One region of the Roseburia yibonii genome, then DNA from elsewhere that is predicted to be linked to it. Evidence: predicted binding sites of a transcription regulator. Region 1 holds the regulator's gene; the other holds the start of a gene.

Region 1 (5,509 bases):
TGCAAGAACTATGACGGAGATGTCATGAGCGATATGATCTCCTCCGCGTGCGGCTCACTTGCCATGATGACTTCCGTACTGGTTTCCCCGCAGGGCTACTATGAATATGAAGCGGCACACGGAACGGTTCAGCGTCATTATTACAAACATTTAAAAGGTGAGGAAACATCCACAAACTCCGTTGCCACCATTTTTGCATGGAGTGGAGCACTCAGAAAGCGCGGAGAATTGGATCAGATCCCGGAACTTGTGAATTTTGCAGATAAACTGGAAAAGGCTTGCCTTACCACCATTGAATCTGGTAAAATGACAAAGGATCTGGCACTGATCACCTCATTGCAGGATCCGACCGTATTAAACAGCGAGAATTTTATTAAAGCAATAAGAGAAACATTAGAGGCATCCCTTTCCTAACTGGAAGGGATGTCCCTTTTAGGAGGAAATTATGATCTTAGCCTGTCAGAATATCAGTAAATCCTTTGGGACAGACGAAATAATAAAAAACGCGTCTTTTCATATCGAGGAAAATGAAAAGGCGGCGATCGTCGGGATCAACGGCGCCGGAAAATCAACCATGTTAAAGATCATCATGCAGGAGATCGATGCGGATGAGGGAACGGTGACGGTTGCGAAGGGAAAGACGATCGGTTATCTGGCACAGCATCAGGAACAGGATTCGGACAAAACGATCTACGAGGAAGTGCTTTCCGTCAAACAGCCGGTGATCGAGATGGAAAAACGCCTGCGGGCGATGGAAGATGCCATGAATGGCTGTGACGCGGATGAGATGGAAAAACTGCTTGCCGATTATAATAAACTGAACCATGAATTTGAACTGCAGGAAGGCTATGCGTATAAAAGTGAAGTAACGGGCGTCTTAAAGGGACTCGGCTTTGGAGAGGAAGATTTTGACAAGAAAATGTCGGAACTTTCCGGCGGACAGAAGACCAGAGTCGCTTTGGGACGTCTTTTGGTGACAAAACCGGATATCATTCTCCTCGATGAGCCGACCAACCACCTGGATATGAATTCAATCGCATGGCTGGAAACCTATCTGATGAATTATAAAGGGGCAGTCATCATCGTATCGCATGACCGGTATTTCCTTGACCGGGTCGTGACAAAGGTGATCGAGGTGTTCCAGCACCGGGTTTCGGTCTTCCTTGGAAATTATTCCGACTACGCCGTAAAAAAGAAAAGCGCCAGAGAGGCACTGCTGCGGCAGTATTACAATCAGCAGCGTGAGATCAAACATCAGGAAGAAGTGATCACAAAATTAAAATCCTTCAACCGTGAAAAATCCATCAAGCGGGCGGAAAGCCGTGAAAAAATGCTCGATAAGATGGAACGCCTGGAAAAACCGGTCGAAGACAACACGGATATCCACATTACATTAGAGCCGAATATCGTAAGTGGAAATGACGTGATGAAAGTGGAAGGACTGGCAAAGCAGTTTGACGGCAATTACCTGTTTTCCGGAATCGATTTTGAAATCAAGCGCGGAGAGCGTGTGGCGCTGATCGGCAATAACGGAACCGGAAAGACGACGATGTTAAAGATCATAAACGGTCTGATCGCGCCGGATGGCGGAGAAGTACGGCTTGGAACCAATGTTCACATCGGCTATTACGATCAGGAGCACCATGTCCTTCATATGGAAAAGACACTGGTGGAGGAGATCTCGGATGATTATCCGTATCTGAACAATACGCAGATCCGCAATGTCCTTGCCGCTTTCCTTTTTACCGGGGATGATGTGTTTAAGCGGATCGGTGACCTGAGCGGTGGAGAACGCGGACGGGTGTCCCTTGCGAAGCTGATGCTCTCGGAAGCCAATTTCCTGATCCTCGATGAGCCGACCAACCATCTGGATATCACATCAAAGGAGATTCTGGAATCTGCACTGAATCAATATACCGGAACCGTGTTTTTCGTATCGCATGACCGTTATTTTATCAATCAGACCGCAACGCGTGTCCTGGATCTTACGGGAAAAACAGTGATCAATTACATTGGAAATTACGATTACTATCTGGAAAAGCGTGAGGAACAGACGGCGTTCCATGTAACTGCCGGGCAGGCGGAAGCGCGTGTGCCGGAAAAAACAAGTGCCGTGAAAATGGACTGGGAACAGCAGAAAAAAGAGCAGGCAAGGATCCGCAAACAGGAAAATGCAATCAAAAAAGTAGAGGCGGACATTGAAGCAAAAGAACAGGCAATCGCAGAGATCGATGAGAAGCTGGCAGATCCGGCAATCGCAACCAATTCGGCAAAATTAAATGAACTTGGCAGCCTGCGCGCAAAGGAGCAGGAGGCTTTGGATGAACTGTACGAGCAATGGGAGACATTGTCCTCAGAGCTCGGATAAACAAATTGTGAAAAAATTGTCGTTAAATTTTTGACACATTGACAGTCCGACCGGAAAAACATATAATAAGTACATCAATGGAATGACCAGTCAGGGGGTACTATCGTGGGAAAAGAGATTTCACAGGCAGTAATTCGCAGAATGCCGCGATATTACAGATATTTGGGAGAACTGCTCGATGAAGGCGTGGAACGTATTTCTTCCAATGAGTTGAGTTCCAGGATGCAGGTCACCGCTTCCCAGATCCGGCAGGATCTGAACAATTTTGGCGGTTTTGGACAGCAGGGCTATGGCTATAACGTGAAATATCTTTACGAAGAAATCGGAAAGATACTGGGATTGAATGAAAAACACAATATCATTGTGATCGGTGCCGGAAATCTGGGTCAGGCACTGGCAAATTATGTAAAATTTGAAAAACTCGGTTTTGTGATCATCGGACTGTTTGACGTAAACCCGGCATTAAAGGGCACGCTGGTCCGTGGGATCGAAGTGCGTATGTTAGATGAACTGGCAGATTTTGTGAAAGATCACAAGGTGGATATTGCGACGCTTACCATGCCGAAAGAGGCTGCGGATTCGGTGGCGGATCTGGTAGTCAGCCTTGGCATCCATGCAATATGGAACTTCGCGCATGTGGATCTTCAGGTGCTGGATGAGAATGTTGTAGTAGAGAATGTACATCTCTCCGATAGCCTGATGCAGTTGTCTTATAACATTGTAAAGAGTCATACGAAAGAATAAAACATAAGGTGCAAAAGATATATGGGGGACAAAAAAGAATTTAAAGAAGCATTGTCCGGCAAAAAAGTGCCGTTACTTACCCTGGATCAGAAGTGGCATCAGTTGTTTGAACGAAACGGAAAACCTATCCGGGTACAGAGGCTTGAGGATAAGATCAAGGGGCTGTTGACGAAACAGGCGCGGGCAAATCAGAAATATCAGGATCTGAAAAAATTAAAAAATACGCTGATGGACAATATCGTTTTGAATATGAAGGGAACGGAAGAAAATCAGGGAGATACGGTATCGGCAAAACGACTGGAGGAGGATCGCAGGCTGATCGATGAGATCAACGGAAAGATTGCGGCCTGCGAAAAGGAGCTGGACGAGATCCCTGAAAAAATAGACGAACTGAACCGTACCCTGATGTTGGAGACGATGGATTATTGTTACCGCGAGATGAAAAGCAATGCGGAGCAGATCAAATTTTTGTCAGACTGGCTTGCAAGAACAAGGCGGGAGATCAAAAAGAATGTCGTGATCAAGCAGAACAGGGAGATCATGAACCGGCAGCTTTATGCGTATATGCATGATATCTTCGGTGCGGACGTGATCGATATCTTTGATCTGAAATACCACAGTCCGGGGGGAGATTTTGACGATGACCCGGAAGAAAAAGAATGATCGATGGAGACGCTTCGCCGGAGGGCGGGGCGTTTTTTAAAGAGGTGACAGGATGGAATACCTTGTAAACGCGCGGGAAATGAAAAACTGCGACAAAAATACGATTGAATTTTATAAGATGTCATCTGACGTGCTGATGGAGCGGGCGGCGCTTGCGGTTGTGAAAAAGATCAGACAGCAGGGGTATGACACGACACAGGTGCTTGTGGTATGCGGGACCGGAAATAATGGCGGCGACGGAGTAGCCGTTGCGCGCATTCTGTATGAACAGGGCGTTTCGACGCGTATCCTGCTTGCAGACGCGTCACACGCATATTCGGATGGCATGAAAAACCAGCTTGCCATAGCAGAAAACTATGGAGTCCCGATACTGACGGAATGGGAAGAAGCTGCGGATACACTGATCGTTGACGCAATCTTCGGGATCGGGCTTTCGAGACAGATCGAGGGAAAGACGGCAGATCTGATCCGGAAGATAAATGAAAAAAATGTGCCGGTTGTCGCGGTGGACATTGCGTCCGGGATCTCTGCGGACAATGGAGCGGTACTTGGCTGCGCCGTGAAAGCGGATATGACGGTCACATTCGCGTTTAAAAAGTTAGGGCAGCTGTTATATCCGGGAGCAGACTATACCGGAAAGCTTTTTGTATGTGATATCGGGATCACAAAAAAGAGCTGGTTAGAGAAAAAGCCCTCTTATTTCGCACTGGAAAAAGAGGATTTAAAGAATCTTCCGAAACGCGAAAACAGATCCAATAAAGGAAGTTATGGAAAGGTGCTTCTGATTGCAGGATCCTCGGATATGGGAGGAGCGGCGGTCTTCGCGTCTGCGGCGGCGTATGCGTCGGGCTGCGGACTGGTCAAAGTAGTTACCGCGGAGGAAAACCGCACGGCACTGCTTACCAAAGTCCCGGAGGCAATCCTTTCCACCTATGCGGGAAAGAAGCTTGACCGGAATGAACTGATAACGTCTGTGAAATGGGCAGATGTGGTTGCGATCGGCCCCGGGATCGGGACAGATACCGTGGCACGGGAAATGGTAAAGACCGTGCTTGAGGTGGCTGCCGTCCCGATCGTTATGGATGCGGATGCCTTAAACATCCTTTCGGAAGATATCAATGTCCTGTTAAGACCACACACCGAGCTTATCGTGACACCGCATCCGGGCGAAATGGCAAGGCTTGCCTGCGCGTCGGTATCGTATGTCAAAGATAACCTGATCGCGCAGGCGGAGGAATTTGCGCGCGCGTACAATGTCATATGCGTGTTAAAGGACGCGAGGACGGTATGTGCCATTCCCTATGGAAAGACATATTTAAATCTGACCGGGAACCATGGCATGGCGACGGCGGGAAGCGGGGATGTGCTCTGCGGACTGATCGCCGGGCTTACGGCACAGGGGATACAGCCGGAATCGGCGGCACCGCTTGGTGTCTGTATCCACGGGCTTGCAGGGGATATCATGGCAAAAAAGACCGGGTATCACGGCCTGATGGCGGGTGATCTGCCGGCAGGAATCAAAAAAGTAATGAAAAAATTCGAAATATAAGAAATGAAATCGAGGATGAGAAAAGTGAAAATGTATAGCAGAGTATATGCAAAAATTGATCTGGATGCGATCCACCACAATATGGAAGCCATGCACGCGTTATTGAAAGAAGATACTAAGATATTTGCCGTGATCAAGACGGACGGCTACGGACATGGCGCGGTTCCGATCGCAAAAGAAATAGA
Region 2 (5,509 bases), on a different contig from region 1:
ATATAAACGCCGATCAGCATGAAATTCTGGATGTTGTTGATAACCTGGACGCTGAGCCTTGTGTCCCTCTCATAGAGAAGAACGCCGTTTTTGTTATAGATCGGTTTCGCAAGGCGCATACCGGGTCTTAGATCTTTGCTTTCTACAAATTGCATAATAAATACCCTCCCTGATCTGTATATTGCGTAAAAGTAGTATATGGTATTTTCCATTTATGTAAAGAATTTTAGCATATTGAAACCTGAAATACAATAATGTATAATCTGTTTCAGATATAATTTCCAAAAGCAGAGAGGAGAACCGATGCACGGATTCCTTTTAAATACGAAAAGATTAAAAAGAATGGCGGTGTGTGTGTTAAGTGCGGCACTGCTTATCTCACTCCCGGTTTACGCGGGGGCAAAGAGCAAAAAAACAGATACGCAGCAGAAACTGGAAGACACGCAAAACCAGATCAACAGTTTAAATGAACAGATGCAGGACGCGCAGAGCCAGATCGACAGCTTAAACGCGCAGAAAAGCGAGATGGAAGAAAAACTTGGCGGCTTGAACCAGCAGCTCTCGGACATCAGCACATCCTTAGAACAGATCGAGACCGATATCGCAAATAAAAATCAGGAGATCGAGGACACCAAAGCAGCGCTCACCGAGGCGGGACAGCGGGCGGACCGGCAGTATCAGGATATGAAGCTGCGCATCCAGTTCATGTATGAGAACGGGGACGACACCTTCATGCAGCTTCTGTTTGAGTCGGATTCCTTCTCGGATTTTCTGAATAAGGCGGATTATGTGGAAGAGATCACGGCGTATGACAGACAGATGCTCGATTCCTACCGGCAGACCCAGGCAGACATCGCGGCGCAGGAGACACAGTTGGAGGCAGAGCAGGCAGAGCTTGTCGCCTTAGAGCAGCAGATGAGCGACAAACAGGGCGAGCTGTCTACGGTCATCGCGGATACGCAGACCAGCATCTCGCAGTATGCCGCCAATATCTCCGACCAGCAGAGCGTTGCGGATGATCTGCAAAGACAGATCGAGGAACAGCAGGCTTACGAGCAGCAGCTTGAGATACAAAAGGCGCGGGAAGATGCGGCAAGGCTGGCAGAGATCAAGCGGCAGGAGGAAGAACTCGCGGCGGCAAAGGCGGCAGCGGCAAATTCCGGAACTGCCAGCGCACCGGTGAGCGTGGCGGCTGGAGATCAGGCACTGCTTGCGGCGTTAATATACTGTGAAGCGGGCGGAGAGAGCTATGAAGGCCAGCTTGCGGTAGGCAGCGTGGTCATGAACCGCGTGCGCAGCCAGGCATACCCGAATTCCGTTTCGGGCGTCATCTATCAGGGCGGACAGTTTTCGCCGGTGGCAAGCGGACGTCTGGCAACGGTGCTCGGATCCGGGCTTACGTCGGCATCCTGCAGCCAGGCGGCGCAGGAGGTCTTAAACGGCAACATTACAAACGGCTATCTGCATTTCAGACAGAATAACGGAGTCATCGAGGGAAGCGTGATCGGAAACCACGTCTTTTATTAATGAAACGCGGACAAAAAAAGATAAGAGGGGCTTATTTGTGACACAATGTACAAAAAGTCCTTCTTTTTTTTGACTTATTCGAAAGAAATTAAATAGAATGAACAAAAACAGCGGAAAGCGTAGAAAAAAATATTTTATACCTTGCAAAGGGGAAAAATATATGCTATTCTAAACATGTAAAAAAGAGCCAGAAAATCAGGCGTTTTTATTTTTTTTTCAAAAGATTGTTAAAAAATTAACATCTATATTTTCAAATCTTGAACAAACAAAGAAGAAAAGGAGACGAGACAATGGCAAAGAAAGTTGTTTTAGCAGGCGCTTGCCGTACGGCAATCGGAAAAATGGGTGGAGCATTAAGCAATACTCCGGCACCGGAATTAGGAGCAATCGTAATTAAGGAAGCATTAAACAGAGCCGGCGTAAAACCGGAAATGGTTGATGAAGTATTAATGGGATGTGTTATCCAGGCTGCACAGGGACAGAACGTTGCACGTCAGGCATCCATCAAAGCAGGTTTACCGATCGAAGTTCCGGCAGTTACCTTAAACGTAGTCTGCGGTTCCGGTTTAAAATGTGTAAACGAAGCAGCAGCTCAGATCCTTGCAGGTCAGGCTGATATCGTTGTTGCCGGTGGTATGGAAAATATGTCCATGGCTCCGTATGCTATGACAAAAGCTCGTTTTGGTTATCGTATGAACAATGCAACGATCATCGATACCATGGTAAATGATGCACTTACTGATGCATTCAATCACTATCATATGATGATCACAGCAGAAAACGTATGTGATAAATATGGAATTACCCGTGAAGAACTGGATGAGTTCTCAGCAAACAGCCAGCAGAAATGCGAAAAAGCGATCGCTGAAGGCAAGTTTGACGATGAGATCGTTCCGGTACCGGTTAAAGTTAAGAAAGAAACAGTTATGTTCGCAAAGGATGAAGGACCTCGTGCTGGTACAACAAAAGAGTCCCTGTCCAAATTAAAATGCTGCTCAGGCAAAGAAGGCGGACTGGTTACAGCTGGTAACGCTTCCGGTATCAACGACGGCGCTGCAGCAATCGTTGTTATGAGCGAAGAAAAAGCAAAAGAACTCGGTGTTACTCCGATGGCTACATGGGTTGCAGGCGCTCTTGGCGGTGTTGAACCTGAAATCATGGGTGTTGGCCCGGTTGCTTCTACAAGAAAAGTATTAGAAAGAACAGGTCTTTCTATCGACGATATGGACCTGATCGAAGCAAACGAAGCATTCGCTGCTCAGTCTATCGCAGTAGCAAGAGATCTGAAATTCGATATGTCTAAAGTAAACGTAAACGGTGGTGCGATCGCACTTGGACATCCGGTTGGAGCATCTGGATGCCGTATCCTTGTTACTTTATTACATGAAATGCAGAAGAGAGATGCGAAGAGAGGTCTTGCAACACTGTGCATCGGTGGTGGAATGGGCTGCTCTACAATCGTAGAAAGAGACTAATTTTCTCAAAAAAGAAATAAACGATTTACCCGGGAAGTATTTACTGCTTCCCGGATATTGTGTTAAAATAACACTGGAATTATTTAAAAAATTCTAATCTCACAAGGAGGATATATCATGAAAGTAGGTATTATTGGTGCAGGAACCATGGGACAGGGTATTGCAAAAGCATTTGCCCAGGTGGAAGGCTATGAAGTAGCTCTTTGCGATATCAAGCAGGAGTGGGCAGACGCTGGAAAAGAAAAAATCAAAAAAGGCTATGCCAGACTGGTAGAAAAAGGAAAAATGACCCAGGAAGCAGTAGACGCGATCGTTGCAAAGATCACTCCAGGTTTAAAAGAAAATCTGTGTGCAGACTGCGATCTTATCGTAGAAGCTGCATTTGAAAATATGGAAGTTAAGAAGACAACGTTTAGCGAATTAGACAAGATCGCAAAACCGGAATGCATTTTCGCTTCCAACACATCCAGTCTTTCTATCACAGAGATCGGAAACGGACTTACCCGTCCGATGATCGGAATGCACTTCTTCAACCCGGCAGACCGTATGAAACTTGTTGAAGTTATCGCAGGTGTAAATACTCCGGCTGAGACTGTTGAAGCAATCAAGAAGATCGCCGTAGAAATCGGAAAGACTCCGGTACAGGTAAACGAAGCAGCTGGTTTTGTTGTAAACCGTATCTTAATCCCGATGATCAACGAAGCAGCTTTCATCAAGATGGAAGGTGTTTCTGATGTTGCTGGTATCGATGCAGCTATGAAACTCGGCGCAAATCATCCGATGGGACCTCTTGAATTAGGTGATTTTATCGGTCTTGATATCTGCCTTGCAATCATGGATGTACTTTACAATGAAACAGGCGACAGCAAATATCGTGCTTGCCCGCTGATCCGTAAGATGGTTCGTGGCGGAAACCTTGGTGTTAAGAGTGGAAAAGGTTTCTATGTATACAATGCAGACCGTACCAAGACAGCGATCGACGCACAGTAATATTAAATTAATGGAGGAAGTTAAATCATGGATTTCAGTTTAGACAAAAAACATGAAATGGCAAGATCCTTATTCAGAGATTTTGCTGAAAATGAAGTAAAACCTCTGGCTCAGGAAGTAGATGAGACAGAAGTATTCCCGCAGGGAACAGTTGATAAAATGGCAAAATACGGATTCATGGGAATCCCGGTGCCGAAGGAATACGGTGGACAGGGCTGTGATCCTCTTACATATGCTATGTGTGTAGAAGAGTTATCCAAAGTATGCGGTACTACTGGTGTTATCGTATCCGCGCATACTTCTCTTTGCATCGATCCGATCATGACTTATGGTACGGAAGAGCAGAAACAGAAATATGTAACTCCGCTTGCAAAAGGTGAGAAGCTTGGTGCATTCGGTCTTACTGAGCCGGGCGCTGGTACAGATGCTCAGGGATGCCAGACCAAGGCTGTATTAGATGGAGATGAATGGGTATTAAACGGCTCCAAGTGCTTCATCACAAACGGTAAAGTTGCAGATGTTTACATCGTAATCGCGATCACAAGCATCACAGAAGACAAGAGAGGCAGAAAGAAGAAAAACTTCTCTGCATTCATCGTAGAAAAGGGAGCTCCTGGATTCTCATTCGGAACAAAAGAAAAGAAGATGGGTATCCGTGGATCATCTACTTACGAACTGATCTTTGAAGACTGCAGAATCCCGAAGGAAAACCTGCTCGGACCGGAAGGAAAAGGTTTCCCGATCGCTATGCATACACTTGACGGTGGACGTATCGGTATCGCTGCTCAGGCACTTGGTATTGCAGAAGGCGCTTTAGATCGTTGTATCGAATATACAAAAGAAAGAAAACAGTTCGGCCGTTCTATCGCTCAGCAGCAGAATACACAGTTCAAACTGGCTGATATGGCTGCAAGAGTAGAAGCTGCACAGCTTTTAGTATACAAAGCAGCAATGGCTAAGGCTACTCAGAAGGTATATTCTGTAGAAGCAGCAAAAGCAAAATTATTCGCAGCAGAAACCGCTATGGCAGTTACAACAGAAGTTGTTCAGTTATTCGGTGGATACGGATACATCAGAGAGTACGATGTAGAGCGTATGATGCGTGATGCTAAGATCACTGAGATCTACGAAGGAACTTCTGAAGTTCAGCGTATGGTTATCTCTGGCGCATTATTGAAATAGTCGTGATCCGGCGGAGTGAGAGCTCGCTCCGCGTTCGTAAACAATAAAAAATAAAAACAAGGAGTGAAATTACCGTGAAAATAGTTGTATGTGTAAAACAGGTACCGGATACCAAAGGCGGAGTTAAATTCAACCCGGACGGTACTTTGAACAGAGCTGCAATGCTTACTATCATGAACCCGGATGATAAAGCTGGTCTGGAAGCAGCACTTAGATTAAAAGATCAGTATGGTGCAGAAGTTACCGTACTTACCATGGGACTTCCGAAAGCAGATGAAGTTCTTCGTGAAGCAATGGCAATGGGCGCTGACAAGGGCGTTCTTGTAACAGATAGA

Evidence for each region. The regulator Rex, encoded in region 1, represses fermentation and respiration genes when NADH is low (regulators of the CRP and FNR family bind a similar motif). The targets are predictions, from matches to a motif close to ATTGTTAANTANTTAACAAT.
Region 2: the regulator Rex is predicted to act here: its motif matches at 1,751-1,770, upstream of H8Z76_RS08380 (acetyl-CoA C-acetyltransferase).

What each region holds. Positions count from the first base shown of each region.
Region 1 covers NZ_JACOQH010000002.1:318,910-324,418, reverse strand. Annotated here, with positions in the region: gene H8Z76_RS04405 (NADP-dependent isocitrate dehydrogenase) at 1-414, shown strand, start outside; gene abc-f (ribosomal protection-like ABC-F family protein) at 446-2,368, shown strand; gene H8Z76_RS04395 (redox-sensing transcriptional repressor Rex) at 2,471-3,112, shown strand; gene H8Z76_RS04390 (hypothetical protein) at 3,134-3,775, shown strand; gene H8Z76_RS04385 (NAD(P)H-hydrate dehydratase) at 3,828-5,324, shown strand; gene alr (alanine racemase) at 5,349-5,509, shown strand, end outside.
Region 2 covers NZ_JACOQH010000005.1:95,476-100,984, reverse strand. Annotated here, with positions in the region: gene H8Z76_RS08390 (HD-GYP domain-containing protein) at 1-155, opposite strand, end outside; gene H8Z76_RS08385 (cell wall hydrolase) at 304-1,527, shown strand; gene H8Z76_RS08380 (acetyl-CoA C-acetyltransferase) at 1,818-3,002, shown strand; gene H8Z76_RS08375 (3-hydroxyacyl-CoA dehydrogenase family protein) at 3,120-3,992, shown strand; gene H8Z76_RS08370 (acyl-CoA dehydrogenase) at 4,020-5,174, shown strand; gene H8Z76_RS08365 (electron transfer flavoprotein subunit beta/FixA family protein) at 5,249-5,509, shown strand, end outside.